Glaciimonas sp. CA11.2: one gene and its partner. The protein of the gene in region 1 interacts with the protein of each later gene in a pairwise test. Links are inferred from orthologs where the notes say so. Each region holds a gene or a part of one and is shown on either strand. Other genes may lie near its edges.

Region 1 (15,752 bases):
GGGTATGGTGGCGCGTGCTGGCATTCCGTTGGAAGATATGGAGTTTTGGCAGTTTCACCCAACCGGTGTTGCCGGTGCTGGTGTGTTGATTACTGAAGGCGTTCGGGGTGAAGGTGGTATTCTCATCAATTCCGAAGGTGAGCGTTTCATGGAGCGTTATGCTCCAACATTGAAGGATCTGGCACCACGTGACTTCGTGTCGCGGTCAATGGACCAGGAAATTAAAGAAGGTCGCGGTTGCGGTCCTAATAAAGATCACCTGATGCTGGATCTTCGCCACATTGGCGCTGAGACCATCAAAAAGCGCCTTCCATCCATCCTTGAAATCGGTCACAAGTTTGCCAACGTCGATGCGCTTAAAGAGCCTATCCCGGTCGTACCAACGATCCATTATCAAATGGGTGGTATTCCGACTAACGTTTATGGTCAGGTAGTAGTGCCGAAAGATGGCATTCCTAACGCGATTGTAAATGGCTTGTATGCGATTGGCGAATGTGCCTGCGTATCGGTGCACGGTGCTAATCGACTGGGTACTAACTCACTGCTGGATCTGGTTGTATTTGGTCGCGCAGCCGGTAACCATATTGTTGACAGCAAGCTAAAAGAGCGCAGCAATAAACCTCTTCCTGCTGATGCAACCGACGCTTCTATGGCGCGTGTCGCAAAACTGGAAACAAGCACAGGTACTGAGCGCGTACAAGATGTTGCCAATGATATCCGTAAGACGATGCAGCACTATTGTGGCGTGTTTCGGACGGATGAATTGCTCCAGCAAGGTTACAAAGAAATTATGATCCTTGATGAGCGTCGCAAGAATGTCTCGTTCAAAGATAAGTCGATGGTTTTCAACACTGCGCGGGTTGAAGCACTTGAACTCGATAACATGATCGAAGTAGCCAAGGCAACTATTACGGCCGCCGCTGCCCGTAAGGAGTCACGCGGCGCTCACGCGCATCGAGATTACGAAAAGCGCGACGATGAGAACTGGATGAAGCACTCGTTGTGGTACTCCGAAGGTAATCGTCTCGATTACAAACCGGTGATTACCAAGCCCCTGACGGTTGATACGTTCAAGCCAAAACCACGTACTTTCTAATAAGGTCTAGCCATGTCACGTACAGTTAAATTTAAAATCTATCGCTACGATCCGGACAAGGATACAAAGCCTTACATGCAAGACCTGACGGTTGAACTATTGCCGACGGATAAGATGTTACTTGATGCATTGCAACGTATCAAGGCAGATGTTGATGATTCGTTGTCACTCCGTCGCTCATGTCGTGAAGGCGTTTGTGGTTCTGATGCCATGAATATCAACGGCAAAAATGGTTTGGCGTGTACAACTAATTTGAATGAATTGTCTGAGCCGATCATCCTAAGGCCGTTACCAGGCTTGCCGGTGATTCGCGATCTGATCGTTGATATGACGCAGTTCTTCAAACAATACGATTCAGTTAAGCCATACCTGATCAACAACAGTATTCCGCCGGAAAAAGAACGTTTGCAGACCCCAGAGCAGCGTGAAGAGCTAGATGGCTTGTACGAGTGTATTCTTTGTGCTTGCTGTTCTACGTCTTGTCCGTCATTTTGGTGGAATCCAGACAAGTTTGTCGGTCCGGCTGGTTTGTTACAAGCTTACCGTTTTATCGCTGATAGTCGCGATGAGGCTACTGGTGAGCGCTTGGATAACCTGGAAGATCCGTATCGTTTATTCCGGTGTCGTTCAATCATGAATTGCGTTGATGTTTGCCCTAAGGGATTGAACCCTAATGCAGCAATCGGCAAGATTAAAGAACTGATGGTTCGTCGCGCGGTATAAATAGTATAAGCACTATCAGTCGATGATTCGTCTATGACGGATCATCGTAACTGGAAGGTGAGTCGACAATTAAGAAACAACATTGTTTTGAATTGCAGTCTAAGCAAAGCCGATCAGACACAAAGTGAGGATGCTGCAGGTTATTCACGCAAAGTTTTTTTGTATTTTTTACGAGAAGACCATTTGGGCTGCTCAGTCACAGAACACACTATGTGTGCCTGACACAAGGTTTCAAAAACAACTTCATATTGTCACTTGTCTGGTTCGCAGTAACTGCTGCGGGATAAAGTTTACATCGACAGTGGTTTAACATTGCCATTGCACTAATTGGAATCAAGTAAATCATGACCATCACCCACCAGGACGACCCAGCAAAGCGCGCAAGATTGCGCTGGCGCGCGCGGCGCGGTCTTTTGGAAAATGATTTAATTCTCACCAGATTTTTGGATGCAAATGAGTCAACCATGACGGACGTTGATGTCGATGCCTTCACGCGATTGATGGACTTATCCGACGGTGATCTGATGAATTTGCTGATGGGACGCAACGAGGCCGAGGGCGAAGTGGATTTGCCTCAGGTTCATGCTTTGGTAGCGCGATTACGCGTAATCTGAGCAAAGATAAACCCGCCATTGACCATATTGTCAGTGTGATGCATAAGCCAGCATGCGGCGAAGCAGTGCGTATAAACGTATTTTATTTTTGATTCAAGCATTACCTGCTAAAGAGGGAAGAGCCATGACCAACGCTGAAACGAAAGCCACACTATCATTTTCTGATGGTAGCCCATCGATCGATTTTCCAATCTACAAAGGGACCGTGGGTCCTGAAGTTATCGATATCCGTAAGTTATATGGTGCGACCGGCAAGTTTACTTATGACCCCGGTTTTATGTCGACCGCTGCATGTAATTCATCGATTACCTATATCGATGGCGACAAGGGCGAACTACTTTATCGCGGTTACCCGATTGAGCAATTAGCTGTAAATTGCGATTTTCTGGAAACGTGTTATTTGCTTCTGAATGGTGAATTGCCAACAGCAGAAGAAAAAGAAACCTTTGACGCAACCGTGACGACACACACCATGGTCCACGAACAAATGCAATTTTTCTTCCGTGGTTTCCGTCGCGATGCGCATCCTATGGCTGTATTGGTTGGCACAGTGGGCGCGTTGTCTTCGTTTTATCATGATTCGCTAGACATTACTGACCCGCGTCACCGTGAAGTTTCGGCTATTCGTTTGATCGCCAAGTTGCCAACGCTAGTCGCAATGGCCTACAAATATAACGTCGGACAACCGTTTGTATATCCACGTAACGATTTGTCGTACAGCGCAAACTTCATGCACATGATGTTCTCAACGCCATGCGCAGAGTACAAAGTCAGCGACGTTCTGGTTCGTGCCCTCGATCGTATTTTGATCTTGCACGCTGATCACGAGCAAAATGCTTCGACATCAACAGTGCGTCTGGCTGGTTCAAGCGGCGCAAATCCGTTTGCCTGTATCGCTGCTGGTATTGCTTGTTTGTGGGGCCCAGCACACGGCGGCGCGAACGAAGCTGCACTCAATATGCTGAAAGAAATCGGTACCGTCGATAATATTCCTGAATTCGTAAGACAAGTTAAGGACAAAAACTCGACTGTTAAGCTGATGGGCTTTGGTCATCGTGTCTACAAAAACTACGATCCACGTGCCAAGTTGATGCGTGAAACTTGCTACGAAGTGTTGGCAGAGTTGGGATTGGAAAACGATCCTTTATTCAAGCTAGCCATGGCGCTAGAAAAAGTCGCGCTAGAAGACGAATATTTTGTCTCTCGCAAACTTTATCCGAATGTTGACTTCTATTCAGGTATCGTTCAATCAGCATTGGGCATTCCAGTTTCTCTATTTACCGGAATCTTCGCAATGGCGCGTACTGTAGGTTGGATCGCGCAATGGAACGAAATGATCTCGGACCCTGAGCAAAAAATTGGTCGTCCGCGCCAATTATTTATCGGTTCTCCGACTCGCGATGTCGTGTCAATCGAAAGTCGTACTGCAAGTAAGTAATGTAAATATCAAAAAAGCGAATCGAATGATTCGCTTTTTTTGTATTGTTGAATAGGAGTTATGCTATTCTACTGCATCAATAGTTTTGATCGCGTTTGCAACGGATAGCTTCAGGTTTTGTATTGCGTCCTTAATTGAAGTGGCAAAGATGACAAAATTGCAAAGTGTGAGCACACGTTTAGAACTAATTGCGTTAGTTGAAAAGAATACAGTAATAAGAAGTTGTAATTTGATCCCTTCCCCACAACTTGATGTGCAATCCGCTAACCGGTCAGGCCGTGTCGCGGAAGGTTTTGTTAACCCGCTAATCTCGCGAAACGCGAAGAAAGGTGAGCAATATGATGCAGCAATATGGCTCCAATTCGTATCTCTTCGGAGGTAACGCACCGTACATTGAAGAACTGTACGAGTCGTACCTTGATAATCCCGGATCTGTTTCAGATAACTGGCGTGCGTACTTTGACGCCATGCAACATGTGCCTGCCGTCGATGGCACAGATAAGCCCGATGTAGCGCATGCAACGGTCGTAGCATCATTTGCCGAACGCGCAAAGCAAGGTCCAATTCGGACAATTTCCGCTTCAGCTGATGCTGAAATGGGACGTAAACGCGTAGCCGCAACTCAGCTAATCGCTGCATATCGTTACCTCGGTTCGCGCTGGGCCAATCTAGATCCGCTGCAGCGCCAAGAACGTTTGGCTATTCCTGAGCTGGATCCGACGTTCTATGGATTTACTGATGCGGACATGGACATTGTGTTCAACATCAGCAATACCTATTTCGGCACAGAGACCTCTACGCTTCGCGATCTGTTGAATTCATTGCGCGATACTTATTGCCGTTCGATTGGCGCTGAGTATATGTACGTTAGTGACCCAACTGAAAAGCGCTGGATACAAGAACGTCTCGAGTCGACTCGCTCTGCACCGACGCTGACGGTTGAAAAGAAAAAACACATTCTTGAACGTTTGACAGCTGCTGAAGGTTTGGAGCGCTATCTACACACACGTTATGTCGGACAAAAGCGTTTCTCACTAGAGGGCGGCGAAAGTTTTATCGTTTCACTCGATGAAACGATTCAACGCGGCGGCGAAAAAGGTATCCAGGAAATCGTTATCGGTATGGCCCATCGTGGCCGCCTTAACGTTCTGGTCAATACTTTGGGCAAAATGCCGCAAGAATTGTTTGCCGAGTTTGAAGGTAAGCACGGCGATGATTTGCCTGCCGGTGACGTAAAGTACCATCAAGGTTTTTCATCGGACATCACTAGCCCAGGCGGCCCTGTCCATCTGTCGCTGGCGTTTAATCCATCGCATCTTGAGATCGTCAACCCAGTGGTCGAGGGATCGGTCAAGGCACGTATGGAACGTCGTGGCGACAAAGACGGCGCGCAAGTTTTGCCAATCCTGGTGCATGGCGATGCCGCATTTGCAGGGCAAGGCGTTGTAATGGAAACGTTAAACCTGGCGCAAACTCGCGGTTACGGCACCGGTGGTACTGTTCACATCGTCATTAACAATCAGATTGGCTTTACTACTTCCGATCCACGCGACTCACGTTCGACGCTGTATTGCTCAGACGTGGTCAAGATGATTGAAGCACCTGTTCTTCACGTCAATGCGGATGATCCAGAAGCAGTTGTTTTCGCAACTCAGATCGCCCTTGACTATCGCGTTGAGTTTAAAAAAGACATTGTTGTGGACATCATCTGCTTCCGCAAACTTGGCCATAACGAACAAGATACACCAGCATTGACACAACCGCTGATGTACAAAAAGATTGCACAGCATCCGGGTACGCGTAAAGTGTATGCCGACAAATTGACCGCACAAGGCACAATTGAAGCCGGTGAGGGCGATGCTATGGTCAAGGCCTATCGCGATGCGATGGATGCAGGTAAGCACACAATCGACCCTGTCATTACCAATTTTAAGAGCAAGTATGCCGTTGATTGGTTGCCGTTCTTAAATCGCAAATGGACCGACGCTGCCGATACTGCTGTGCCAATGACTGAACTGAAACGTTTAGCTGCGCGCATTACAAAGGTGCCGGATGATTTTAAAGTCCACGCGCTGGTCGAAAAAGTGCTCAATGATCGTGCGACTATGGGCCGCGGCGAACTCAACCTTGACTGGGGTATGGGCGAGCATCTGGCCTATGCGTCTCTGGTGTCTTCCGGTTATACGATTCGCTTAACCGGGCAAGATGCCGGTCGCGGTACTTTCGTACATCGTCACGCAGTATTGCATGATCAAAATCGTGAGCGTTGGGATGCCGGTAGTTATATTCCGCTGCAAAATGTCTCTGATCAGCAAGCGCCTTTCAATGTTATTGACTCTGTATTATCTGAAGAAGCGGTTCTGGGATTTGAGTACGGTTATTCGACAGCAGAACCGAATACTTTAACGATTTGGGAAGCGCAATTCGGCGATTTTGCCAACGGTGCACAAGTTGTTATTGACCAATTCATCAGCTCCGGCGAAGTGAAATGGGGGCGTGCGTCAGGGTTAGTAATGATGCTGCCACATGGCTATGAAGGCCAGGGACCGGAACACTCGTCGGCACGTCTCGAGCGCTTCTTGCAATTATGTGCAGATAACAACATGCAGGTTGTTCAGCCGACTACTTCAGCGCAGATTTTCCATTTGCTGCGCCGTCAGATGATTCGTCTGTTCCGCAAGCCGCTCATTATCATGACGCCGAAATCATTGCTGCGTAATAAGGATGCCGGTTCGCCTTTGTCTGATTTGGCAAAGGGTTCATTCCAGACCGTCATCGGTGAAGTTGATGACAAGATCGATGCTAAAAAGGTGAAGCGTATCATCGCTTGTTCTGGCAAGATTTATTACGATCTGGTTAATGCGCGTAAAGAACGCGGTCAAGCCGACGTCGCTATTATTCGTCTGGAACAACTGTATCCGTTCCCGCACAAGGCATTTGCAGCTGAATTGAAGCAATTTCCAAACTTTAATGAATTGGTTTGGGCGCAAGACGAGCCGCAAAACCAAGGTGCGTGGTTGCAGATTCAACATAATATTTTTGAAAATCTGGGTGATGGTCAAAAGCTTGCTTATGCAGGTCGTCCAGCCAGTGCATCGCCTGCCGTGGGTTACTACGACAAGCATTACGCGCAACTAAAAACATTGCTTGATACTGCATTTTCAAAGCTTAAGGGCTTTGTTCTTACCAAATAACTGAAGCAAAGGCACGCCACAAACAAGGCGTGCCGGATGCAAAACCCATACGGAGAATTCCATGGCACTTATAGAAGTTAAAGTCCCCCAACTTTCAGAATCTGTCGCTGAAGCAACCCTGTTGCAATGGCATAAAAAAGTAGGCGATCCAGTCGCACGCGATGAGAACCTAATCGATATTGAAACAGATAAAGTGGTGCTGGAATTGCCAGCGCCAAATGATGGCGTAGTCGTACAAATTGTGGAGCCGGATGGCGCTACTGTTGTTGCAGGTCAGATCATCGCGATTATCGATACTGATGCAGCAGCTAAAGTAAGCCCGATGGAAGTAACGCCGATACCGGTGCCGCAACCTGGCCATGCAACGACACCTGTTGCCGCCCCAGAACTTGCAAGCACCTCCGCAGCGGGTATTGCTATGCCGGCAGCAGCCAAGTTACTTTCGGAAAATAACCTTTCAGCAACGCAGGTCGCAGGTAGCGGCAAAGATGGTCGCGTAACTAAAGGTGATGTGCTGACAACGTTGGCAGCGAAGCCAGCCACGCCAGCACCAGCGGTTGCAGCTCCGGCTGCTAAACCAGCCTTGCAACAAGTTGCTGCGCCAAACAAAGCTAGCAAAGAAGAGCGTCCGGAAGAGCGCGTGCCGATGAGCCGCTTGCGCGCGCGTATCGCTGAACGTTTACTGCAATCGCAAGCGACTAACGCAATCTTGACTACATTCAATGAAGTCAACATGCAACCTGTTATCGATTTACGGACCAAGTACAAAGATAAATTTGAAAAAGAGCACGGCGTTAAGCTTGGGTTCATGTCCTTCTTTGTCAAAGCAGCTGTCGCAGCGTTGAAGAAATACCCTGTCGTTAATGCTTCCGTTGACGGTAACGATATTTTGTACCATGGCTATTTTGATATTGGTATCGCCGTTGGTTCGCCACGTGGTTTGGTCGTCCCTGTGTTGCGTGATGCTGATCAAATGTCGATCGCGCAGATCGAAAAGAAAATTGGCGAGTTCGGTGCTAAAGCACGTGACGGCAAGCTGACAATGGAAGATCTGACCGGCGGTACTTTCTCAATCTCAAACGGTGGAACATTCGGATCGATGCTGTCGACGCCGATTATCAATCCTCCACAGTCTGCGATCTTGGGCGTTCATGCCACTAAGGACCGTGCTGTCGTTGAAAATGGCCAAATCGTTATTCGTCCGATGAACTATCTGGCAATGTCTTACGATCACCGTATCATCGACGGTCGTGAAGCAGTATTGGCATTAGTCGCTATCAAGGATGCGCTGGAAGATCCTGCACGCATGTTGCTGGACTTGTAATTTCTAAAAGTAATTGCGCTTTACTGCCTTTCGGTCAATACCTCATTGGAATTGACCGGAAGGCATGAAGTGGACTGCTTTACGTCATGTTGGTTGAATTAAATAAATTAGCGTACAAGTGGGGTAAACAACGGAATGACGATTTATTGCGATGTAAAAAATCTGCATCAAAGACGTGATTAAAAGACGTGATTATTAAAGAAGTAAGCATCAAAGTAAGCACCAAAGAAGTGAGCGGCAGTTATGCAATGCGTTGCCGCTAAGTTAGCCTTGGCTTTGTCGTAAGAAGTCGAAAAATACCGAATTTACCTGAAGTAGTGCGTGATGCCTTGTTGCCAAGAGCGCCGTAAAAGAACGAAGGAAAAACTATGAGTAAGCAATTTGACGTTATCGTTATCGGTGGCGGTCCTGGTGGTTATATCGCAGCAATTCGTGCTGCTCAACTTGGATTCAATACCGCTTGTATTGATGAGTGGAAAAACGCCAGTGGCGGTCCGGCACCAGGCGGAACCTGTACCAACGTTGGTTGTATCCCATCAAAAGCGTTGCTGCAATCTTCTGAACATTTCGAACATGCTGGCCACAGCTTCGCAGATCATGGTATCGATATCAAGGAACTAACCTTGAATTTGCCACAGATGTTGGCGCGTAAAGATACGGTCATTAAACAGAACAATGATGGCATTTTGTATTTGTTGAAAAAAAATAAAGTGACCTTTTTCCACGGACGTGGCTCTTTTGTTAAAGGCGACGCTAACGGTTACGAAATTAAGGTTGCTGGCAAGACCGAAGAGTCGATTAGCGGTAAGCACATCATTCTGGCAACGGGATCCAATGCGCGTGCATTGCCGGGCGCTGATTTTGACGAGAAATTGATTTTGTCCAACACTGGCGCGCTGACAATTGGCGCTGTACCGAAGAAACTCGGTGTTATTGGCGCTGGCGTCATCGGTCTTGAAATGGGAAGCGTCTGGCGTCGTCTGGGTGCAGAAGTCACCGTCCTGGAAGCGTTACCAGCTTTTCTTGGCGCAGTAGATGATCAAATCGCTAAAGAAGCAGCCAAACTGTTCGCCAAACAAGGGTTGAATATCAGTCTGGGTGTCAAGATTGGCTCTATCACTGCGGGCAAAAAAGAGGTCACGGTTGAGTATACCGATGCCAAAGGCGAAGCCCAAAAAGCCGTGTTCGACAAATTGATCATTTCAATCGGCCGCACACCTAATACCATTGGACTTAACGCTGAAGGCGTTGGCTTGCAACTGGATGAGCGCGGCTTCATCAATGTTGACGGTGATTGCAAAACTAACCTGGCAAACGTTTGGGCGGTCGGTGACGTGGTACGCGGCCCAATGCTCGCACACAAGGCCGAGGAAGAAGGTGTTGCTGTCGCGGAACGGATCGCGGGCCAACACGGTCATGTCAACTTCAATACGATTCCATGGGTTATTTACACGTCACCAGAAATCGCATGGGTTGGAAAAACCGAGCAGCAATTGAAAGCGGAAGGCGTTGCTTATAAAGCGGGCACATTCCCGTTCCTGGCGAATGGCAGGGCGCGCGCGCTGGGCGATACTGCCGGTATGGTGAAGTTTTTAGCTGATGCAAAAAGCGATGAAATTCTTGGTGTCCATATCATTGGACCGATGGCTTCGGAACTCATTTCTGAAGCAGTCGTAGCAATGGAATTCCGTGCTTCTGCCGAAGATATTGCACGTATTTGCCACGCACATCCGTCGTTGTCTGAGGCGACCAAAGAAGCTGCTCTGGCAGTTGATAAGCGCTCGCTCAACTTCTAAAGGAAATGACGATGCGTCATCTGACCCTGTTATCGATAGTTTTACTTGCTGGCTGCGCGACAACTGGGTCAGATAATGGTCGAATCCAGATCCAAACCAAATCGGATGGGCAGCCTTTGACCGCCGCTCGTTGCGTAGTCAAAACGGATGGTGGAACCTGGAACCTGACGACCCCAGCCGAAGTAGTGATATCGGCTGCAGACGGTGATTTACATGTTGACTGTAGTAAAAGAGGTTATCGGAGTGGGGTCATCATCTTTAAAGCGCCACCGGGGGCTGGCTTACCAAGTATGGGAGGTAGTGCTGCGGGTGGTGGTGGCATAGGCTTAGGTCAGGGGACCAGTTTTCCGACCAGTGTTGACAATAAAAATGGGGCCTATCCAAGCCAGATATCGGTTGAAATGGACCGACTATAGTTGCAAGAGTCGCAACATCTAAGTGTGGGTGAGCAATGGCTCGCCCATTTTTGTTTTACCCGGTCGTTCTGATAGCTAAGTATGGACGGGGGAGTTGAGCATGTGAGGTTGACAATCATGAACGTCCTAGAGTTTTATGAGCAGACGTTGAGGCAGCGTGGATTTACCTCTGATCCTGCACAGTTGCTGGCGGTCGAGCGGCTTCAGCAAGCTTATGATGAATGGGTGGCCTTCAAAGCGCAACGCTCGAATTCTTTGAAGCGACTAATTAATCGTCCTGACGTGCCGCGTGGTGTATACATGTGGGGTGGTGTCGGGCGCGGCAAATCGTTTCTCATGGATAGTTTTTATTCCGTTGTGCCCGTGGTTCGTAAAGTACGTCTGCATTTTCATGAGTTTATGCGCGCAGTACATCGCCAGTTGGATGAATTGAAAGGCGTAGAGGATCCTCTTGATGAAGTGGCTAAGCGGATCGCAAAAAAATATCGTTTGATCTGTTTCGACGAATTTCATGTATCCGATATTGCTGATGCGATGATTTTGTACAACTTGCTCAGAGCTTTGTTTGATAACGGCGTTTCATTCGTGATGACGTCCAATTACGAGCCGGGTACACTGTATCCGGATGGCTTACACCGTGATCGCATGTTGCCGACCATTAAGCTATTGCGGGATAAGCTCGATGTTATTAATATCGATGCGGGAATAGACTACCGTCGACTTGCGATGGATTTAGTGGATAGTTACTACACGCCACTTAATGGCGACAGTGACCGCGCCTTGCGTCACGCTTTTGCTGGGATTGCCGAAATGGCAGATCAGGACCCGGTCGTGGATATTGAAGCGCGTAAAATTAAGTCGTTACGGCGCGCTGGTGGGGTTATCTGGTTCGATTTCGCGACGTTGTGTGGGGGGCCACGTTCGCAGAATGACTATCTCGAAATTGCCAGTCGGTTCCATACAGTGATATTGTCCGGTATTCCGCAAATGTCGGCAGCAATGTCGTCGGAAGCACGCCGATTTACCTGGTTGATCGATGTGTTTTATGATCACAAAATAAAATTAATTATGTCGGCAGCGGTTGCGCCAGAAGAGTTGTATACCCAAGGCATGCTGGCAAACGAATTCCATCGTACGGCATCACGTATCAGTGAGATGCAGTCTAAGGAATATATGGATTCCGAGCAACGGGGTACGGCAGACGCTATTGCATAATCACTAATATGCCGGACGCCGAAACGGGATTGTGCTTAATGTTGATGTAACGCGGCAAATAGGCCGCGAAGGACCGGCCCACTTGTTCCGACGCTACACGGCCCCGACGTTATGCGATGTTGATTAACCGAACAATGCAATGTAAAGAATGGATGGAAACACGTGAGATTCGCTTCTTTTGTTATTAAAATGCAGTCTTCAGCGATCAAAACCAACGGCCTCTCTCTGCCCGTGATATCAACGTTTGCGCTCCTGACTACCTTGCTATTTCTGGGTGGTGGGATGGCTGGCAGGGCGCATGCGCAGGACGATACGAAATCGGATCAATATAACGGCATTACATCCAACAGCAAATCCACAGCAAATGTCGACGCAAAACCTGGCTCTGAGCAAAATACAGCAGGCGTCAACCAAGACGCATCTCAAAGTGATGCGTCCAACGTCAATAAAGACGCTAAGCAATCTGCCAACCCTACAGATAATCCGATTCAGTCTAGGGATATTAATAAAGTATTCGATTCTTCTATTCCTGCCGCAGAATTTGCAACGCGTCATCCGCTCGGTTCTGTCAGTTCGGTGGCCGGTGCAGACAATGTGTTGACCGATGTGACAAAGGCACGTGCCGAGGTCGAGTTACGCACTCTGAACGAGCAGCGCGTTTGTTACAAAAAGTTTTTTACTAATCCTTGTTTAAATGCCGCGAAAGAGCAACGCCGCTTGGCGTTAAAGCAAATTCGCCCTCTGGAGGTTGAGGCAAACGCCTATAAGCGACGTGCTACAGCGGATGATCGCGATAAAGCGCTGGCAGAACAGCAAACCAAAAATGATATTTCTGCGCCTAAGTTGCAGCAAGACCAAAAGGAAAAAGAGAGTTCAATTGCAAATAAGGTAAAAGAAAGCGGGGAGAAAGATGCCGCTGTTACGGCGAATACCAAGCTCCATGCAGGCGAGGCTGAGAAACGCATCTCAGACAATGCCAATAAATTAAATAAAATACAGCAAAATGAAACTGCTAAAGCATCAGAACGCGCTGCTAACAGAGCTGCATTTATCAAAAAAGGCCAGGATGCGGCTGCACGTCAGCGTGAAGTAGCTGACAAAAAAGCAGAAAAAGCGCGCGATCTTGCGGAGAAAAAGGCATCTGCAGTTCCAGCAGTGAGTCCGCCGGCAGTCACTTCACCTTCCAGTGCACCAGCGCCAGCCCAGCCCTAAAGTGGCACTTTGAGCTTAAAAACTTCGGAACTGGTTCAATGTAAAGTGGTTGAGCGCAGGTAAAATTTCCAACGCAAGGGGGAAAACCATTTCTCGTCATTTTTCAGAAATGGTTGTGTATTGGACTGTGTTGTTGTTAACTACGTAATCTGCCGCATCAGAACGTAGCGCCACGTCGGGTAGCGTCTTTTGCGTGCATCGATAAGCTGGTCGACGTTCAACTTTCCTAAGCATGACGGTCTTAAAAATGTTTAAGGCACCCAAACTACCAAATGCCGAGTAACTATTGCGGTGTTAAGACTGCCTTAATTTAACCGAGTTAAGATCAATCTCATGCGTATCCTCCTTGCAGAAGACGACCCCTCGCTGGGTGCGACCGTTCAATCGTGGCTTCAGCTTGACGGCTATGCCGTCGACTGGGTGCAACGTGGGGATTCCGCCGCGATTGCCCTCCAAACCCACAGTTATGATTGCGTATTGTTAGATCGCGGCTTACCTGGCGCGTCCGGTGATCAGCTTCTTATGCAATTGCGCGCTAACAAAGACCTCGTGCCGGTACTCATTTTTACTGCAAGAGATACGTTAGCAGACCGCATCAAAGGACTTGATCTGGGCGCTGATGATTACTTGATCAAGCCAGTAGATATGGAAGAAATGTCAGCTCGGATTCGGGCCGCTATGCGGCGTTATGCCCATCGCGCTGATAATATTATCAAACATGACAATATCGGCTTAGATATCGCCAGCAAACGAGTGACATGTAATGACGAACTGGTAGAACTGACCGCCCGTGAATTTGCCGTGCTACATGCATTGATGCTGCATCGCAGGCAAATTGTTACGCGTGCTCAGATTGAGGAAGGCTTATATGGTTGGGGCGAGGAAGTGGAAAGCAACGCAATTGAAGTGCATATTCACCATCTTCGCAAAAAACTAGGGGCGTCTTTTATCGTTACCGTACGTAATCTTGGCTATCGTTTAAAAGAAGAGAATGCCTAAGTCTTTAGCCGACAACGTTGATACCAACTCTGCCAAGCAGTGCTCCTATTCTCTGCGCCTGCGTTTGTTATGGACGATTCTGGGTACTAGTACCTTAATGTGGATCGCCAGTATCACCATTATGGTGTTTATTGCATGGCACGAAACTAACGACGTGTTTGATGACGCCTTGAAAGAGTCCAGTTATTTGATCATGGCCGCGACCACTGACTTGAATGCGCGAGGCTTATTGGCCGAAACCGATAGCGGCACGAGCGAAACCCGTAAGGTTGATATTCAGTATCAGATCGTGGTGGATAACAAGGTGATCCAACGCACAACCAAAGCACCGGATAGTCCTTTTATTCCACATTTCGACCAGCGCAAAGGTTTTAAGAATATCGATATTGATGGCCAAAGCTGGCGTATTTTTGTGGTTCGCAGCAGTGATGCGCATTTTGAAGTGCAAGTCGGGCAGAAGTTTAAAAAACGTCTGGATATACTTGATGAGCTGGCGGAAAGCCTCACGATTCCGGCTTTGTTATTGCTTGCTATGGTGGGTGCAGTGAGTTGGTATTGCGTTAATCGGGTAATGAAACCGATTAACCTCACAGCCCATGCACTGACCCAAAAATCACGCGATGATTTGACACCAGTGTTGTTAGAGGAACAGCCCACTGAATTAAAACCTGTCGTCAACGCGTTAAATGGCATGCTGTTGCGTTTGGATTCGGCGCTGCAAGCAGAGCGTCGATTTACTGCCGATGCAGCGCATGAGCTCCGCACACCGCTTGCGGCAATAGGCATGCACGTTCAGTTGTTACAACGTCAACATGCTGAGTTGGCTATCCCCTTTCAAAAACTGCGTAACGATGTTGATCGCACGACGGCTTTGGTCGAGAACCTATTGGCACTGGCGCGGCTGGACCCCATCAATCAAGATGGCTTGAAGCGACAGTCGGTTGCGCTAACCCCGTTTCTTCAGGGGTTGATTGATGCCCATGCCGTTAATGCTGGCCGCCGCGATATAAGCGTCGAATTACAAAACCAGGTTGAGTCGTTAAATATAAATCCGGAATTAATGTATATCGCTTTGCGCAATCTTCTTGATAATGCATTGCGTTATTGTCCAGCGAAAAGCACGATACAGATTAAAATCAGGACCGCGTCCGGTGTGGTGCGTATTGCTATTTGCGACGATGGTCCGGGTGTTAATGAAGAGCAACACAGTCGATTGGGCGAACGTTTTTTTCGTGTGCTTGGTAGTGGCGAGGCTGGCAATGGACTGGGGCTTTCTATCGTACGTCGCATCGCTGAGTTACATGGTGCAAAACTATCGTTTGGGCGCGGTTTGCATACACGTGGCCTCGGTGTTTTCCTGGATTTTCCAGCGTGAAGCGATCACCTGTGCAGAAGCATTACCGAGTTTAAGTGGCGAACGTAAGATTTTTGTTTCTTAAGATAACGTTAATGTTGAGGGAGTTTAATAGCAACAGTCCAGCGCAGTCTCCGAACGCGCTGAATCAACTATTACACACACCGTTGTCAAAAGGGATATCTCATGAATCGCATCGCCAAAGTAATCGCCATCACCGTGTTAACAGTTTCCTGCGCAGCTGCGATTTCGCAAAGCTATACGGGACCGACTGCCAGTGCAGCTGGCGCTAATACCCAATATACTGGCCCGTCCAGTATTTCAAAGATGACTGTGAAACAATTACTGGACGATGGAAAAGACGATCAGTA
Region 2 (15,383 bases), 610 kb from region 1 along the record:
AGTCGGTGAAGCCATTGTTACCGCCGAAGCCGGTATTATTGCGGAAGAACAGCAACATAAAGGCAAAGGTCATCGCTTGCGTAATGATTGAAAAATAGACGCCTTTGATCCGCGAGCGGAACGCAAAATAGCCGAATACAAACGCTAATACGCCCGGCACCAACACGACCAACGCCATGCAGTACCAGAAGTTGTCAGTCATCGACCAGAACCATGGATAGGTTTTCCAATCCAGAAACACCATAAAATCAGGCAAGTTGCTTTGATAGACGCCGTCGCGGCCAATCGCCCGCATAAGGTACATGCCGTGCGCGTAACCGCCTAGCGCAAAAAATACGCCGTGACCGAGGGATAAAATACCGGCGTAACCCCACACCAGATCCAGCGCCAACGCCGCCATGGCGTAGCACATGAATTTGGCGATAAGGGCGACGGTGTAACTTGAAATATGCAGCGGGTGTCCGTCAGGAAAACTCAGGTTGAGTATCGGGAGCAGGCACAGAATCACGCCGCAAATCCCAATGCCGATCCATGCTGGTCGCGAGAACAGTGATGTTTTTGCAGGCATGACCGGGAATGAGGTTTGCGGTTGCGCCTCAACTTTGGTTATAGAGTCGCCAGACGCCAACGGGGGCGGAATAATGGTAGAGCTTTTCATTCGACACTCCTGCCTTTCAGTGCAAATAAGCCCTGTGGACGTTTTTGAATGAATACAATAATGAATACCAGAATCGCGATTTTGGCCAGCACTGCGCCCGCGACCGGTTCAAGAAATTTATTTACTTCACCCAGACCGATGGCGGCAATCACCGTTCCAGCCAGTTGACCCACGCCGCCGAGGACCACGACCATGAATGAATCGACGATATAACTTTGACCCAGATCTGGACCAACGTTGCCGAGTTGGGAAAGCGCAACGCCGCCCAGCCCAGCGATGCCGCAGCCGAGGCCGAAGGTCATCATGTCGATCTTGTCGGTAGCGACCCCGACGCACGCCGCCATACGACGATTTTGCATGACTGCGCGAACAAATAAGCCAAGGCGGGTTTTGTTCAAAATCAGCCAGACTGCAAATACGACAAACAAGGCGAAAAAGATAATGACAATGCGGTTGTATGACAGAACCAGCGAGCCGAGCACAGTGACACCGCCCGACATCCAGGATGGATTGGCGACCTCGACGTTTTGAGCGCCAAAAATTGTGCGTACGGTTTGCATCAACATCAAGCTAATTCCCCAGGTGCAGAGAAGTGTTTCGAGTGGCCGACCATATAACCAGCGCAGGACCAACCGCTCTAGCGCAATGCCGACGGCAGCAGTGACGATGAATGCGGCTGGCAAGGCCACTAACAAGTATCCATCCAGCGCACCTGGCAGAAACTTGCGAAATAACATCTGAATGACGTAGGTGGTGTAAGCGCCGATCATCAACATTTCGCCGTGCGCCATGTTGATGATGCCCATTAGCCCAAAGGTAATGGCGAGACCCAGCGCGGCTAGCAATAGGACACTGCCGAGAGAGATGCCGTAAAACACTTTTCCGATGAACTCAGTGGTTGCCAACTGGCGATCCAATGCGCCCAGGGTGCGAACCGTTTCAATTCGGATGGATTCATCTGGCTCGATAAAACTGCCATCGGGATTTTTATCCAATAGTCTTTGCAGTGCTGGTTTGATGCTGGCGTTGGTGCTGGTGGCAAGGGTTTTAATTGCCGCTTTGCGCAATGCGGGATCAGTCGCATGCAAGTTGGCGGTGGCGATGACCTGTTGCAAAGTGGCCTGAATGTCAGGATCGCTTTCTTTTTGTAGGGCTTTGTTGATGAGCGGAATCTGGGCCGGATTGGCGTCTTTCAACAAATCGATTGCTGCTGCCATGCGCCGTTTGCTATCTGGAGAGAATAGCTTCAATCCCGATAGCGCACCTTCGACAGCGCCGCGTAGTCGGTTGTTGACACTGATACCTTCTGCATCATCTGGTGTTGCGCCGGATTGATCGGTCGCAGGATTAAACGCCGGGTTGTCAGTCTTCGTGTCGTCGATGATCAGTACATCACCGTTGGGTCGGGAATACAGCGCATCGGTATTAAGCGCATTGAGGATTTTTGCGGCATCTTCGTTAGCGAGTGCTGCAATCTTGTTGACAGCCTCGATACGGACATCCGGATCGTCGCCGGCTAATGATTTTAGGAGTGCTGGATCAACGGCGGCATGTGCTGCCATCGTTTGAATGCAGAGCCAGCCGATGATAAGCGTTTTTTTGAGCCGATTCATTGCATTCTTTTTTGAGTAAGGTAAAGCGTTGTCTGCGGTGACGGACTTGAAGCAAGCCGTCAGAAGCAGTTCATCTCAACAAGAAATGGTGTTGCTAGAGTTTGGTAATGCATCGATACTTTGCTGTATCCTCATTTCCTCATTCGCCGCGCTAAATCTTATGATCATGCGTGGTGAATGAGGCCGTTGACACTTATTGCAATGAGACGATTACAGCTTTTGCTTGCTCTCGTTACCCACGATGTATGGGCTCCAGGGTTGCGCGCGGATAGTGGTCTTGGTCTTGTTGACGACGTTGAACTGACCGTCAGCTTTGATTTCGGCGATCATTACTGGCTTGTGCAGATGGTGATTGGTGGCGTCCATTTCCAATACATAGCCTGACGGCGCATTGAATTTCTGACCGCCCATCGCGGCGATGACTTTATCGGTATCAGTCGATTTCGCTTTTTCTACTGCTTGTTTCCACATGTAGATGCCGACATAGGTCGCTTCCATTGGATCGTTCGTCACGACAGTGCTGGCGTTAGGTAGTTTTTGCGCAACTGCGTAGGCTTTCCATTTTTTAATGAATGCAGCATTGATAGGATTTTTGATCGACTCAAAATAATTCCATGCAGCCAGATGGCCAACCAATGGCTTGGTATCCACGCCGCGCAACTCTTCTTCACCGACTGAGAAAGCAACGACTGGAACGTCAGTAGCTTTCAAGCCCGCATTGCCCAGTTCTTTGTAGAAAGGAACATTGGAGTCGCCGTTGATGGTCGAGATAACGGCAGTCTTGCCGCCTGCTGCAAACTTCTTGATGTTAGCAACGATGGTTTGATAGTCGGAGTGACCGAACGGTGTATACACTTCGTCGATGTCAGTATCTTTGACACCTTTGCTATGCAGGAAGGCACGCAAAATTTTGTTGGTTGTGCGTGGATAGACATAGTCGGTTCCCAGCAGTACAAAGCGTTTAGCTCCGCCGCCTTCTTTTGACATCAGATATTCTGTCGCAGGAATAGCTTGCTGGTTTGGTGCAGCGCCGGTGTAGAAAACGTTTTTCTCTAATTCTTCACCTTCGTATTGGACCGGGTAGAACAACAGGCTGTTGGTTTCTTTGAAAACCGGAAGAACCGATTTACGTGACACTGATGTCCAGCAGCCAAATACTACTGAAACCTTGTCTTGTGAAATCAGTTGACGCGCTTTTTCAGCGAATAGCGGCCAGTTGGAAGCTGGATCGACGACGACCGGCTCCAATTGTTTGCCCATAACACCGCCGTGCGCATTGATTTCTGCGATGGTCATCAGCGCGACATCTTTCAAAGATGTCTCTGAAATTGCCATGGTGCCTGATAGGGAGTGCAGAATACCGACTTTGATGGTGTCGGCGGCAAACGCCGACGGCAGCCAAGATGCTGCGGCGAGTGCGAATGCCCCAAGTGCTGTAGCTTTTAAGACTGTGCGACGTGTCATGTAAATCCCCTTGTTATGTATGGATGAGAGGGCAATCACTATTTGTACTAGCCTCCCACCTGTATTAGCAGGATGCATGCCAATGGCATCACCCTTGGAAATTGCACTGGGGAATCAGTTTTATGACAATAGGGTTATAAGATAGACAGCATTCGAACCGTGGGCCGAAAGTGCGCGTCTTTTGAGTGCGTGTTAGTAAAAGCACAACCTGACTGCGCACTGAGTTAGTGCGGTCGGATTATTTTAGGGCGTGATATTGTTACCACTGCGGCCAGATTGGTGAGCGGAAAACGTGATGAAGTGCTTTGGCGCACGGACTAGCTCCAAAATCCTAACGTAAAAAAACCCGGTTCATAATTTGTGTCACCGGATAGGCGACCAGAGTTTGGAGTACGGGTGGCAGGTCGAGAGGGCGCATCATCATTTTAATAGTCATATCGGCGCGCAGATTGGTGCGCACGGTCGTATTCATCATTGCGCTAATTGTTTTTAAACGTAAGGAGTCGTTGGCGTGTTCTGGTTCGCGGAACTTGAAGACGTGCCGTAAAGCGCATGCACTATCTTCGGTTTTCATTTCAAATGTGCGTCGGCGCAAAGCACCGAAAATATGGCGGCGACTTAAGCCTTCCTTTTGGCGCAAACGGCGAAAATAGCGGAAGAAATGTTTGTAATGATTAACTTCGTCGTTTGCGATCAGCGTTGCTAAATCGCGCATGACAGGCTCATTGGTGCTGCGGGCTAATGCTTGATAGAAAGTGGCAGTGCCAGTTTCGACAACGCAACGGGCGACCATTTCAAGGGCTTTGCTAGGCTCAAGCAGTTCGACCTTGCAATAACGCGAATACTCTTCGAGAAAATCGTTATAGGCAAGTTGCCAGTTGAATTCTGGCCAGACGTGGGCAATGTACGCTTTTAAGGCATTGCCGTGCTGTAGTTCTTCTACTTCCCAATAGTGGGTTAACCAGTCGGCTATTTCTGGATCGTCACCGTAATAAGCAATTAAATTTTGCGTATATAAATCGGAACCGCTTTCTACAAATGAGGCGCAGGCGACGAGATAAAATAGATTTTCGTCCGAACGAACGGCTGGAATATCGATTGTCGAGAATGCCAGGTCGTCAATACGCCAATGCGGGGTTTGCTGATGCTCTGTGGTCGATTCGTCCTCGCTGTGCGTGCTGTGTGTTGTCATGATCGATCTCTCCAAACTAGTTGAGACTGCGGGTGGATAATGAAAACGCATAGATTCTTGCACCACTGCAAGTAGGACGAATAACAATGGATTTGGTTCACTTTCAATAACGTTATCACTCTTACACAGTACACCATCGACACGAGATGCGTAATTTTCGGTCGCATGCTAGGATATTTAGATAAATTTCCGACCAATTCAATGGAGGTAAAAAATGCTCTCAGCTGATAATCAAAATGAAAATATTGACTATCGTGGTTACACCATCGTGCCACTGCCGACGCAAGGCCACGATGATCTTTGGCACGATGGATACCAAATTCTTATTGCTGGCGCTCAGGTTACTAGTAGAAATAATACGGAAAGTGCACATTCGACCCGTGATACGGCGTTCGATAGCAGTGTCGATTTTGCTAAAATTGAGGTTGATAATTTGATTGCGTTGACGGAGTAAACTCAGATTTTAAAAGTTATCAGCGCCATTGATTGGCGTAATGGGGAGCTTGAACTGAGAGTTGTCCTTGAGAACTGTCGATAAAAATCTTACATCAGACGGAGAAGAGCATGCCTGAAGCAGCCTTTTTTGAATCGCAAGCGGGCAGTATTGGGCACCGCGCGCCAACACCCGTCCCGGCGGAAGAGCCACCATTGCCAGGACCGGGACCCGTCCCTAGCCCTGAAGAGGATCCGGTACCAGATCATAATCCGAGCAATTTCTAGATATTTGGCTTTAAAAGTATCTGGACCGGCATAGACAAATTGCGGAGCGCTGGTTTTGAGTCGGTTTAGCGCTCTACAGCGCAGAAGAGCCGCATAAAACTTAGTTAGTTTTATGCGCTTTACCCAATTTCTTCTCAAGACGGCTTTGAAGGCGCTCAAAGCAAATGCTTAAACACCAATACATCACCGCGGCTGCAAGATATAAGGGCAGTGGACGAAAGGTCACGGCGATGACTTCTTTAGTTGCCAGCATCAGTTCCGTGACGGTGATGACCGACACTAAGGACGTGTCCTTTATTAAACTGATGAGTGTATTGCTCATCGAAGGCACGGCAATCCTGATGGCCTGAGGAACGACGATATAGCGCAGTGTCTGCCAATATGTCAAACCGATGCTGTAACTGGCCGACCATTGACCTTTATCCACACCAATAATAGCGCCCCGAAGGCTTTCGGACAGATAGGCTGATGAATTGAGACTTAATGCAAGGATACCGGCAGTCAAGGGAGAAAAATTGATGCCAACGCTTGGCAGGCCATAATAAATCACAAAAATCTGCACCAGCAAGGGCGTGCCGCGTAGCAAGCTGATATAGACGGTGGCAGGCCATTGACACAGGCGCGACGGCAAAATGCGCGCAACCGCCAGCGGAAAACCGAGTAGAAGACCGCCTAGCATTGATGCCACCGCAAATATCAGGGTGTAGCCCACGCCTTTTATCAAGGTCGGCAGTGCAAGCTGCAACAATTCCAGTAATTCCATAATGTCTTTGTGAAAAAATATCCCCGCACGACAATTCGGGCGGGGATAGTTGCGCTGATAAGACGCTCATTTTAAAACAGCTAAGCCGTGAATGGTTTGTTAATGCATTGCATTAATGGCATCCATCTGATGCATCCTTAGATTATCGCCGAAAAAATCTCTTTGGCTTACAAATGATACGTCGCAAATGCTATCACTTTGCAGTCGGCGGTTTGCTGACATCGATACCGAACCATTTCATCGACACTTGTTTAAAACTGCCATCCTTCAGGATGTCTTCAATGGCTTTGTCAAGAGCAGCCTGAAATTTTGGGTTGCCTTTTTGGAACGGAATACCAATTTTATCGACTGCGCCAATTGGTGCACCGGCTTTTAACGGTAGCTTGGTATTTTTTAACAAATAGCCAACCAACAAGCTGTCATTCAAGGCTGCATCAATTCGACCGCTTGCCAGATCTGATAAATATTCTGGCGAGCCTGGATACGTTTTGACATCAATACCTGGGACACTTTTCGCTTTTTGTTCGAAGTTGGTGCCTTGTCCCAGACCAAGTTTTTTACCTTTTAAATCTTCCAGGCTAGTGAAGTTGCGTTTTTCATCTTTACGGACGATCAGCTGCGCACTGGAAATCGTGTACGGAATAGAAAAATCGAATGCTTTTTTGCGCTCATCGGTGATGCCAACCTGATTCAGAATCACGTCATATTTTCCTGCACCCAGGCCCGCCAGAATGCCACTCCATTCAGTCGTGGTGAACTCTGTTTTTACGCCGAGTTTGGCTGCGATCAAATTAGCCACGTCGACTTCAAAGCCGGTAAGTTGACCATTTTTAGGGTCTTTAAAGTTGAATGGAGGGTAATTGCCTTCCATTGCTACTTTGAGTGTTCCGCGTGCTTTGATCGTATCGAGAAGGTCGGCGGCAAAAGCGCTGACCGCTAAACTGGAGATAAGAACGGCAGCGGCGATTTTGGTCAGACTGGAAAGTTTTATTGAAGCCATTTTTAATCCTTCGGTCGGTGTGAATTGAGTGATATCGCTAAGCTAAAGGGATTAGCAAATTGCGGACTTGGGCCATCCGTGTGTATATGTTGATAAAAATTTTAACGACTATATTAAGCGCTCATCCTGACGAATGGGAAGTAATGGTTTGGTTGTTAGATAGTTGTTTAGTAAAAAGAAAAATCTTTTATGAATTTCTTTAGGGTTTTTGTCGCGCCAGATGCAACGTCAATCCTTCAAACTGTTGGTATAGCCCGGCAATTTCGGGGTTCCAATGCTGCACCGCGTCACGTTGTCGCTTGACGGTGTCCATGTCGCCACGCGCAATCGGGCCGGTAAGGGCGATTGCCGGGCCTAGCTTAAAGGCGTTAGTGGCGCTTTCAATGAGCAGTGGTTCGATTAAGCGTAGTGCAACGTCGGGCGCCAAACCCGCCTCTACATATGCTTGGCGGGCCACATCGATTAGCGTTACCAGATAGTTTGATGCAAATACAGCTGCTGCGTGATACAAAATTTTGTTTTCGCGTTTGATGGCGACGCAACATCCGCCTATGGCGTCGAACGCGGGAATCAGTCGGGCGAGCGCTATGCTGTCTCCTTCGCTGCCGCAGTAAGTGCCGGCGAAGTCTTCAACAACCGTTTGTGGATCGGCAAAGCTACGAATTGGATGAATACTGGCAACTGCTGCGCCTTGCTCGGCCGCAGAAATCAGTGTATCGGAACTTAACGCGCCGCTGCAATGGAAGACGACGCTGCGCGCAGAGAGCTTTCCACTAGCGGCAAGTGCTGCACAACAGGCGGCTATCTGATCGTCACCAGCAGCGATCAGGTAGACGTCTGCGTGGCGCAACTCGGCATAGGTGTTGACGGGAGTACCGCCGCCGATGAACGCGCAGGCTCGCTGTGCGCTGTCGGACGAGCGATTTAGTATGTCCAGTAACTGGAATGTCTGGTGCGCGCGCCAAAGCCGCGCAAGCGTTTTTCCCACTTTACCGCAACCAATGATGGAAAAGGTTGATACACGGGAAGCGTGACCAGCGTTTTGCTGGCCAGCTGCATCATCTTTGGCATCTTTAGCATCGGAGGAGTCAATACCGTCAATCGTCTTATCTGCAGTATTGCGCACCTTGGTTAGTTGCCCAGCTGTTCCAATGCTTCCTGCTGTTCTAGCCATTCAGCCTCCAGTTGTGCCAACTCTTTGGCGTAAAACGCCTGATCGGTCAGCAAAGTTGTGAGCTCTTTCTTCTTATCTTTATCGTACACTTCCGGATTGGCCAGATGCGTATCAACGGTTGCTTTTTGTGCGTTACGTTTTGCTAACTGCTCATCTAAACGTTTGATCTTTGATTCGATCGGCTTTTTCAACGACGCGAGTTTTTGACGCGCCTCTGCATCCTGACGTTTTTGTTCGCGGCGGTCTGCGCTGTCAACCTGCGGCGCTGCGGCGGGTGCGACTGCGCTGGTGATTTTTGCGGTTTCCTTGGTTTTAGGTAAGCCGGCATCTTTACCAACGTTTTTGGCAGCAAGCTTGGTTTTGAATAGCCAGTCTTTGTAGTCGTCCAGATCGCCGTCAAACGGTTCCACTTTGCCATCGGCAACGATAATGAATTGATCGGTCGTTGCGCGTAACAGATGACGATCATGCGATACCAGTACCAGCGTGCCTTCGAATTGCGCCAGCGCCATGGTCAACGCTTCGCGGGTTTCCAGGTCCAGATGGTTGGTCGGCTCATCCAGCAGCAGCAGGTTGGGGCGCTGCCAGACGATCAAGGCTAAGGCCAGACGGGCTTTTTCGCCACCGGAGAACGGTGCGATAGAACTGGTTACCATCGGGCCGTTGAAGTTAAAGCTACCCAAGAAATTGCGTAGTTCTTGTTCACGCGTCGTCGGCGCAATTTTTGCCAAATGCCATAACGGTGATTCGTCATGACGCAGCATTTCAACTTGATGCTGGGCAAAATAGCCAATCGACAAACCTTTACCGAACTGGGCGTCACCGTGCAGTGGTTTCAGTTCCTCTGCAATGGTTTTGATGAAGGTTGATTTACCCGCACCATTGACGCCCAGCAATCCAATTCGCTGACCAATTTGCAGTGAGAAGTTGATCCCGGCGATGATAACTTTTTCCGTGACATCATGGCTGGTTGCGCTTTCAATCCGATAACCGGCGCTGACATCTTCCATCGTCAATAACGGATTAGGCGCACTCAGTGGCTCACGAAACTCAAAAGAAAATTCAGCAGCGGCGCGCAGTGGTGCCAGCTCTTCCATTTTGGCGAGTGCTTTCATCCGGCTTTGCGCTTGACGGGCTTTGCTTGCCTGCGCCTTGAAGCGACTGATAAATGATTCAAGATGTGCGCGTTGACGGGTTTGCTTTTCAAGCGCACCAGCGGCCAGAATCATTTGCGCAGCACGTTGTCGTTCGAATGATGAATAGTTGCCGGTATAACGCTTCAATTTGCGTTCGTCGATATGCACGATGACATTGACGACGCCGTCAAGGAAGTCGCGATCATGCGAGATGATAATCAGTGTGCCAGTATAGCGTTTGAGCCAGTCTTCGAGCCAGATAATGGCATCAAGATCCAAATGGTTGGTCGGTTCATCAAGCAGCAACAAGTCGGACGGACACATCAGCGCTTGCGCCAGATTCAAACGCATACGCCAACCACCGGAAAAACTGGCGACGGGTTCTTGCATTTGTGCCATTGAGAAACCAAGGCCGGTCAATAATTGTTCACCACGTGAGCGCACCGTGTACGCATCGGCGTCGGCCAGCGCACTATACAAATCGCCGATCAACGTGCCATTGGCAGCGCTTTCCGGTTCACTTTCCAGAAAAGCCAATTCTTCTTCCAGACGACGCAGCGTGATGTCGCCATCAATGGCGTATTCCAACGCTGGACGGTCAAGGGCAGGGGTTTCCTGCGCGACGTATGCCATGCGCCATTTGGAGGGAAAGTCGATCTCGCCGGCATCGGCGTGAAGTTCGCCGCGTAATAGTCCGAACAGGCTTGATTTACCGGCGCCGTTAGCCCCGATCAGGCCGATTTTGTCACCCGGATTGAGGGTAATATCGACTTTGTCGAGCAGCGGCTTGATGCCGCGCATCATTGAAACTTGTAGGAAACGTATCATGAAAATGGTGTGTTGGAAATGCGTTGGGGGAAGCTAAGTGACGCAGTATTCACATTGACCAGAATAAATGCTGCATGCCTGGAAGCACATTTAGCATCAATTATGGCGGTCAATCATTGATTGAATCTTCAGTAAGTCAGGAAAGACTATTAAACACCCAAAATCGTCGGATATTTAACCCTTCCTGCCACTTTTAGCGTGCTTCCCTAAAAAAGAAAGCGCCTATGATAAGGCGCTTTTATCAATTTGCCTAAATTCTGGCATCTTCTTGTTGTTAAGGCAGCTGATCGGCTGTTAATAAAAACACCATGTCATCGCCCGCGCTGGTCGATACCCATGTCATTTCCATATCAGGGAATGCTGCTTCGGCAAATGCGCGTTCGTTACCGATTTCCACGATCAACACACCGTTTTTGGTCAGGCGTTGTTTTGCACCAGCCACGATTGTACGCACTAAATCCATTCCGTCACTACCGCCAGCTAAAGCAATCTGCGGTTCCGCCAGATATTCTCTCGGTAACTTACCCATTGAGCCAGTATTAACGTACGGCGGATTGGTAACGATCAGGTCATATTTTTTGTCAGGTACGTTGGTATACAAATCAGATTCGATGAGAGTGATCCGATCTTGCAAGTCGTAATCGTCTACATTGCGCCGCGCTACCGCCAACGCATCGGCAGAAATGTCAGCAGTGTCAACATGCGCGTTGCCAAAGGCATCCGCCAACATGATCGGCAAGCAGCCAGAACCGGTGCACAATTCCAGGATATTGGTGACTGCTGCGGGATTTTGAACCCATGGCGAAAAGAAATCGGGAATCAGTTCAGCAATAAACGACCGTGGAACGATCACCCTTTCATCAACATAAAAGCGGTAATCGCCGAGCCATGCTTCTTGCGTGATGTAAGCGGCGGGAACGCGGTCAGTGCTGCGGCGTTCGATGACGCGTAGCACTGTGTCCACTTCTTGCTGCAACAATCGCGCGTCAAAAAACGGCTCGATTTTATCGAGTGGCAGCTTTAATGTATGCAGGATCAGATAGGCGGCTTCGTCTAGGGCTGTGCTGCTGCCGTGGCCAAAGAATAGTGCTTCGGTGTTAAAGCGAGTGACTGCGTAGCGCAGCAAATCGCGGATGGTGGCGAAAGAATTGGGTGTCATGGGACGGATTATAGATGTTATGAGCGCTGACGAGAAGAAGAGGCGCAATGTTGGTCGACTATTGATGTGTATTTCTCGCTGCCGTTCTATATGAAAGCGTTGAGCAGAAAGATCCGATTAATCGCATACAAAACGTAAATAAAAGGCGACATCTTGAATGCCTATGTTTTGGTCGTTATTGTATTTAGCTGGGAGGAGGTGAGTTCATCGCCTTGTCGCTCTAACGACAAGGCGATTGCATACCGGATTACGGCAGCAAATTACGGCAGCAAATTTTCGAGCGTCTTACGATAGATATTTTTCAATGGATCGATAAAGCGCACTTCAATGTGTTCATCGATTTTGTGAATGCTGCCATTAGGGGGACCAAATTCGATGACTTGAGGACAGATTTGCGCAATAAAACGTCCATCAGAAGTCCCCCCAGTTGTCGATAATTCGGTTTCAATCCCGGTTTCTGCCTTGATGGCAGATGCTAAAGCCGCGCTCAATGCGCCACGTGGTGTCAAAAATGGGCGACCGCCGATAATCCACGCCAGCGAGTATTCGAGTGCATGTTTGTCTAGAATCGCTTGGACGCGCTGTTGCAGGTCTTCTACCGTACTGGCTGTTGAAAAGCGAAAATTGAAATCAATGACCATTTCGCCAGGAATGACGTTTGATGCACCGGTTCCACCGTGAATGTTTGACATTTGCCAAGAAGTTGGCAAATAGTACTCGTTAGCGTCATCCCACTTTTCCGCAGCTAACTCCGCTAGTGCTGGCATCGCCAGGTGGAGTGGATTTTTAGCCAAGTGCGGATAAGCGATGTGGCCTTGCACGCCTTTGATGATGAGCTTGCCTGACATCGTCCCGCGTCGGCCATTTTTGATCATATCGCCGAGTTCACCGCTGGAAGTCGGTTCGCCGACGATACAATAATCGAGCTGTTCACCGCGGGCTTTTAACTTTTCGCAGACCACCACGGTCCCGTCGGTGGCAGGACCTTCTTCATCACTGGTAATCAAAAAACCTATAGAGCCGGAATGATTTGGATGGGCCAGCGTAAACTCTTCGACTGCCACCACCATGGCGGCAATCGAGGTTTTCATGTCGGCGGCACCACGTCCATATAATTTGCCATCACGATGGCTGGGCAGAAAGGGGTCTGATTGCCATTGGTCACGTGGACCAGTTGGCACTACATCTGTGTGACCAGCAAACACCAGTAATGGTTGCGTGGTGCCTTTACGGGCCCAGAGATTGGTGACATCACCAGACTGAATCGTTTCGCAGACAAAGCCAAGCGGAGAAAGGAGTTCGATCAGACGGTCCTGACATCCTTTGTCCTGTGGTGTGACGGAAGATAAGGAGATCAACTCCTCTGCAAGTGCAAGGGTTTTGCTGACGACGGTATTTGACATAGTTATTGATTAAAAATCTGTTGATAAAGCGCGTCGGAAAAGCCGACGTAGGTGTTTTTGCCAGTAAATAATACCGGCCGCTTGATAACGGAAGGGAACTCCATCATCAAAGGCGTCGCACTGATACTGTCGGTAATGCTGGCGCGGCGCTGGTCAGATAGATTGCGCCAGATTGTGCCTTTGCGATTCACCAGCACGTCCCAGGGGATATCGGCGAGCCATGTGTTGATCAGGGCGACGCTGACGCCATCTTTTTTAAAATTATGAAACGTGTAGGCGATCTCTTGATCTTCAAGCCAGGTGCGGGCTTTTTTAACTGTGTCGCAATTCGGGATGCCATAAAGGGTAATTGCCATGCGAGGTTACATTCTTTTGAGTGATATGGACGATGAGTATAAATCGAAGCAACGTGCGCTTTAGCTGCGCACGGAGCTGGCTATAAGGCGATATATATCGGCTCCGCTGCTAAACCTTTAAAGATTGCTATAAATCAAGCGTAAACTCAGTGTAGGTCGGGCCTTCGCCTTTATCTGGAGAAGGTGGTACGGTGTTTGTTTTTTTGGACGCAGCGCCATTGTCACTGGCGTTGCTGATGAGCCAGTATAAATTGCTAGGGGAATCGGCTTGAGAAAGTGCTTCTTCTTGCGTAATGATACCTTCTTCGATCAATCGCATCAGTGCTTGCTCAAAGGTCTGTGAGCCTGGCGCCATACTTTTTTCCATGGCATCTTTAATCTGACCGATTTTTCCATCTTCCATTAGCTCAGATATATGCCTGGTGTTGAGCATAATCTCAACCGCTGGCGTACGTTTATCGTCTGTTGTGTTGACCAGCCGTTGCGACACGATGGCAGTTAATGTTGATGCCAGATCTTCAAGCAAGGTTGCACGATTTTCCAGAGGGAAAAAGCCGATCATCCGATTTAAAGCGCGGTAACTATTATTTGCATGCAACGTTGACACCACCAAGTGGCCTGATTGGGCATAGGCAAGTGCCGCTGACATCGTTTCTCTGTCGCGGATTTCTCCGATCAAAATACAATCGGGGGCCTGCCGTAAAGCGTTTTTGAGTGCAACGTCGAGATTGTCGGTATCAATTCCGAGCTCACGTTGATTGACGATCGAGCGCTCATTCTTGAATAAAAATTCAATCGGATCTTCGAGCGTCAGAATGTGACCGGCCTGGGTTTTATTGCGATAGTCCAGCATTGATGCAATTGTCGTCGATTTGCCTGAGCCGCAGGCACCAACGACAAGGAGCAAACCGCGTTTGCGGTTGATTAGTTCCATCAGAACGGGGGGTAAGCCAAGACTTTCAAACGCCGGAATGTCGAATGGAACATAACGAATAACTGCGGAGATATTGCCGCGTTGCTTGAATACCGACAGTCGGAAACTACCGATTCCGCTGATGTGTAAACCCATATTCAGTTCTTTATCGCGTTCCAGCTCTTGCAACCGCGCGACCGGCACAACTTCGTTCAATAGCAGAAGAATGGTTGCCTTATCCATTTTTTGCTGATTGATCGGTACCAACTGACCTTTAATCTTAAGGTGGATTGCCGAGTTGATGGTCAGGAACATATCCGATGCTTCTTTTTCCTGCATCAGACGGAACAAGCGATCCATTGCCATAAGGGTTCCTCAAAAAATAGGTGTCAGGACTTACGCAAAATCGCCCCAGCGGCTTTGTGCGTTCCTAGCCAAAGTCGCTACTGTCTGCATCGACAGAGTTGGCAAGCCCGTTGCTGGGACAATTTTGAGTAAGTCCTAAACAAGTCACTTTAGTTTCAATTTTGCTTTATGGCGTTCGGTCTGGATTGAATAATCACGAAATAAGCAAAAAATATCAACAAAACTAAGTGGTAAATTTATATTTAAAATAAGAAACGGAACCAGTGCACACGTTGGTTCCGAGGCTTATTTATTTTGCGTTACTTATTAAGCGTCGCGTAGTAGTTCGTTAATAGCTGTTTTTGCACGTGTTTTTGCATCCACACGTTTAACGATAACAGCGCAATACAGACTGTATTTGCCATCGGCGGATGGCAGGTTGCCAGAAACGACGACTGAGCCCGACGGAATGCGGCCGTAAGTTACTTCGCCCGTTGCGCGGTCATAAATTTTGGTTGATTGACCGATATAGACGCCCATCGAAATGACTGAGTTTTCTTCAACTACGACGCCTTCGACGATTTCCGATCGCGCACCGATGAAGCAATTGTCTTCAATAATGGTCGGATTGGCTTGCATAGGCTCCAGAACACCACCAA

The links.
Region 2: the proteins of RGU75_RS19495 (region 1) and RGU75_RS21940 interact in binary tests that used the Escherichia coli proteins (3 or more experiments, as listed by UniProt). The link is inferred for Glaciimonas sp. CA11.2 from one-to-one orthologs.

The regions. Positions count from the first base shown.
Region 1 is NZ_JAVIWL010000001.1:4,467,089-4,482,840, reverse strand. The notes cover bases 3,897-7,265. They hold RGU75_RS19495 (2-oxoglutarate dehydrogenase E1 component), read left to right. Parts: upstream 3,897-4,209; coding sequence 4,210-7,065; downstream 7,066-7,265. Other genes in these bases: odhB (2-oxoglutarate dehydrogenase complex dihydrolipoyllysine-residue succinyltransferase), read left to right, coding at 7,127-7,265. Outside these bases: sdhA (succinate dehydrogenase flavoprotein subunit), read left to right, coding at 1-1,096; RGU75_RS19510 (succinate dehydrogenase iron-sulfur subunit), read left to right, coding at 1,109-1,819; RGU75_RS19505 (succinate dehydrogenase assembly factor 2), read left to right, coding at 2,164-2,433; gltA (citrate synthase), read left to right, coding at 2,558-3,871; more of odhB, read left to right, coding at 7,266-8,389; lpdA (dihydrolipoyl dehydrogenase), read left to right, coding at 8,758-10,185; RGU75_RS19480 (hypothetical protein), read left to right, coding at 10,197-10,601; cell division protein ZapE, read left to right, coding at 10,719-11,816; RGU75_RS19470 (hypothetical protein), read left to right, coding at 11,979-13,028; RGU75_RS19465 (response regulator transcription factor), read left to right, coding at 13,362-14,027; RGU75_RS19460 (ATP-binding protein), read left to right, coding at 14,020-15,402; RGU75_RS19455 (NirD/YgiW/YdeI family stress tolerance protein), read left to right, coding at 15,568-15,752. UniProt on the Escherichia coli protein: E1 component of the 2-oxoglutarate dehydrogenase (OGDH) complex which catalyzes the decarboxylation of 2-oxoglutarate, the first step in the conversion of 2-oxoglutarate to succinyl-CoA and CO(2).
Region 2 is NZ_JAVIWL010000001.1:5,079,670-5,095,052, reverse strand. Bases 8,032-11,031 are described here. They hold RGU75_RS21940 (ATP-binding cassette domain-containing protein), read right to left. Parts: upstream 10,522-11,031; coding sequence 8,542-10,521; downstream 8,032-8,541. Other genes in these bases: prmB (50S ribosomal protein L3 N(5)-glutamine methyltransferase), read right to left, coding at 10,823-11,031; RGU75_RS21945 (Rossmann-like and DUF2520 domain-containing protein), read right to left, coding at 8,032-8,584. In the rest of the region: urea ABC transporter permease subunit UrtC, read right to left, coding at 1-568; urea ABC transporter permease subunit UrtB, read right to left, coding at 655-2,271; urtA (urea ABC transporter substrate-binding protein), read right to left, coding at 2,482-3,735; RGU75_RS21970 (ferritin-like domain-containing protein), read right to left, coding at 4,067-4,927; RGU75_RS21965 (hypothetical protein), read left to right, coding at 5,142-5,381; RGU75_RS21960 (hypothetical protein), read left to right, coding at 5,492-5,647; RGU75_RS21955 (amino acid ABC transporter permease), read right to left, coding at 5,748-6,410; RGU75_RS21950 (cystine ABC transporter substrate-binding protein), read right to left, coding at 6,604-7,401; more of RGU75_RS21945, read right to left, coding at 7,610-8,031; more of prmB, read right to left, coding at 11,032-11,707; dapE (succinyl-diaminopimelate desuccinylase), read right to left, coding at 11,968-13,110; RGU75_RS21925 (ArsC family reductase), read right to left, coding at 13,113-13,466; RGU75_RS21920 (PilT/PilU family type 4a pilus ATPase), read right to left, coding at 13,594-14,745; dapD (2,3,4,5-tetrahydropyridine-2,6-dicarboxylate N-succinyltransferase), read right to left, coding at 15,052-15,383. UniProt on the Escherichia coli protein: Genetic data indicate it may be involved in ribosome assembly or function.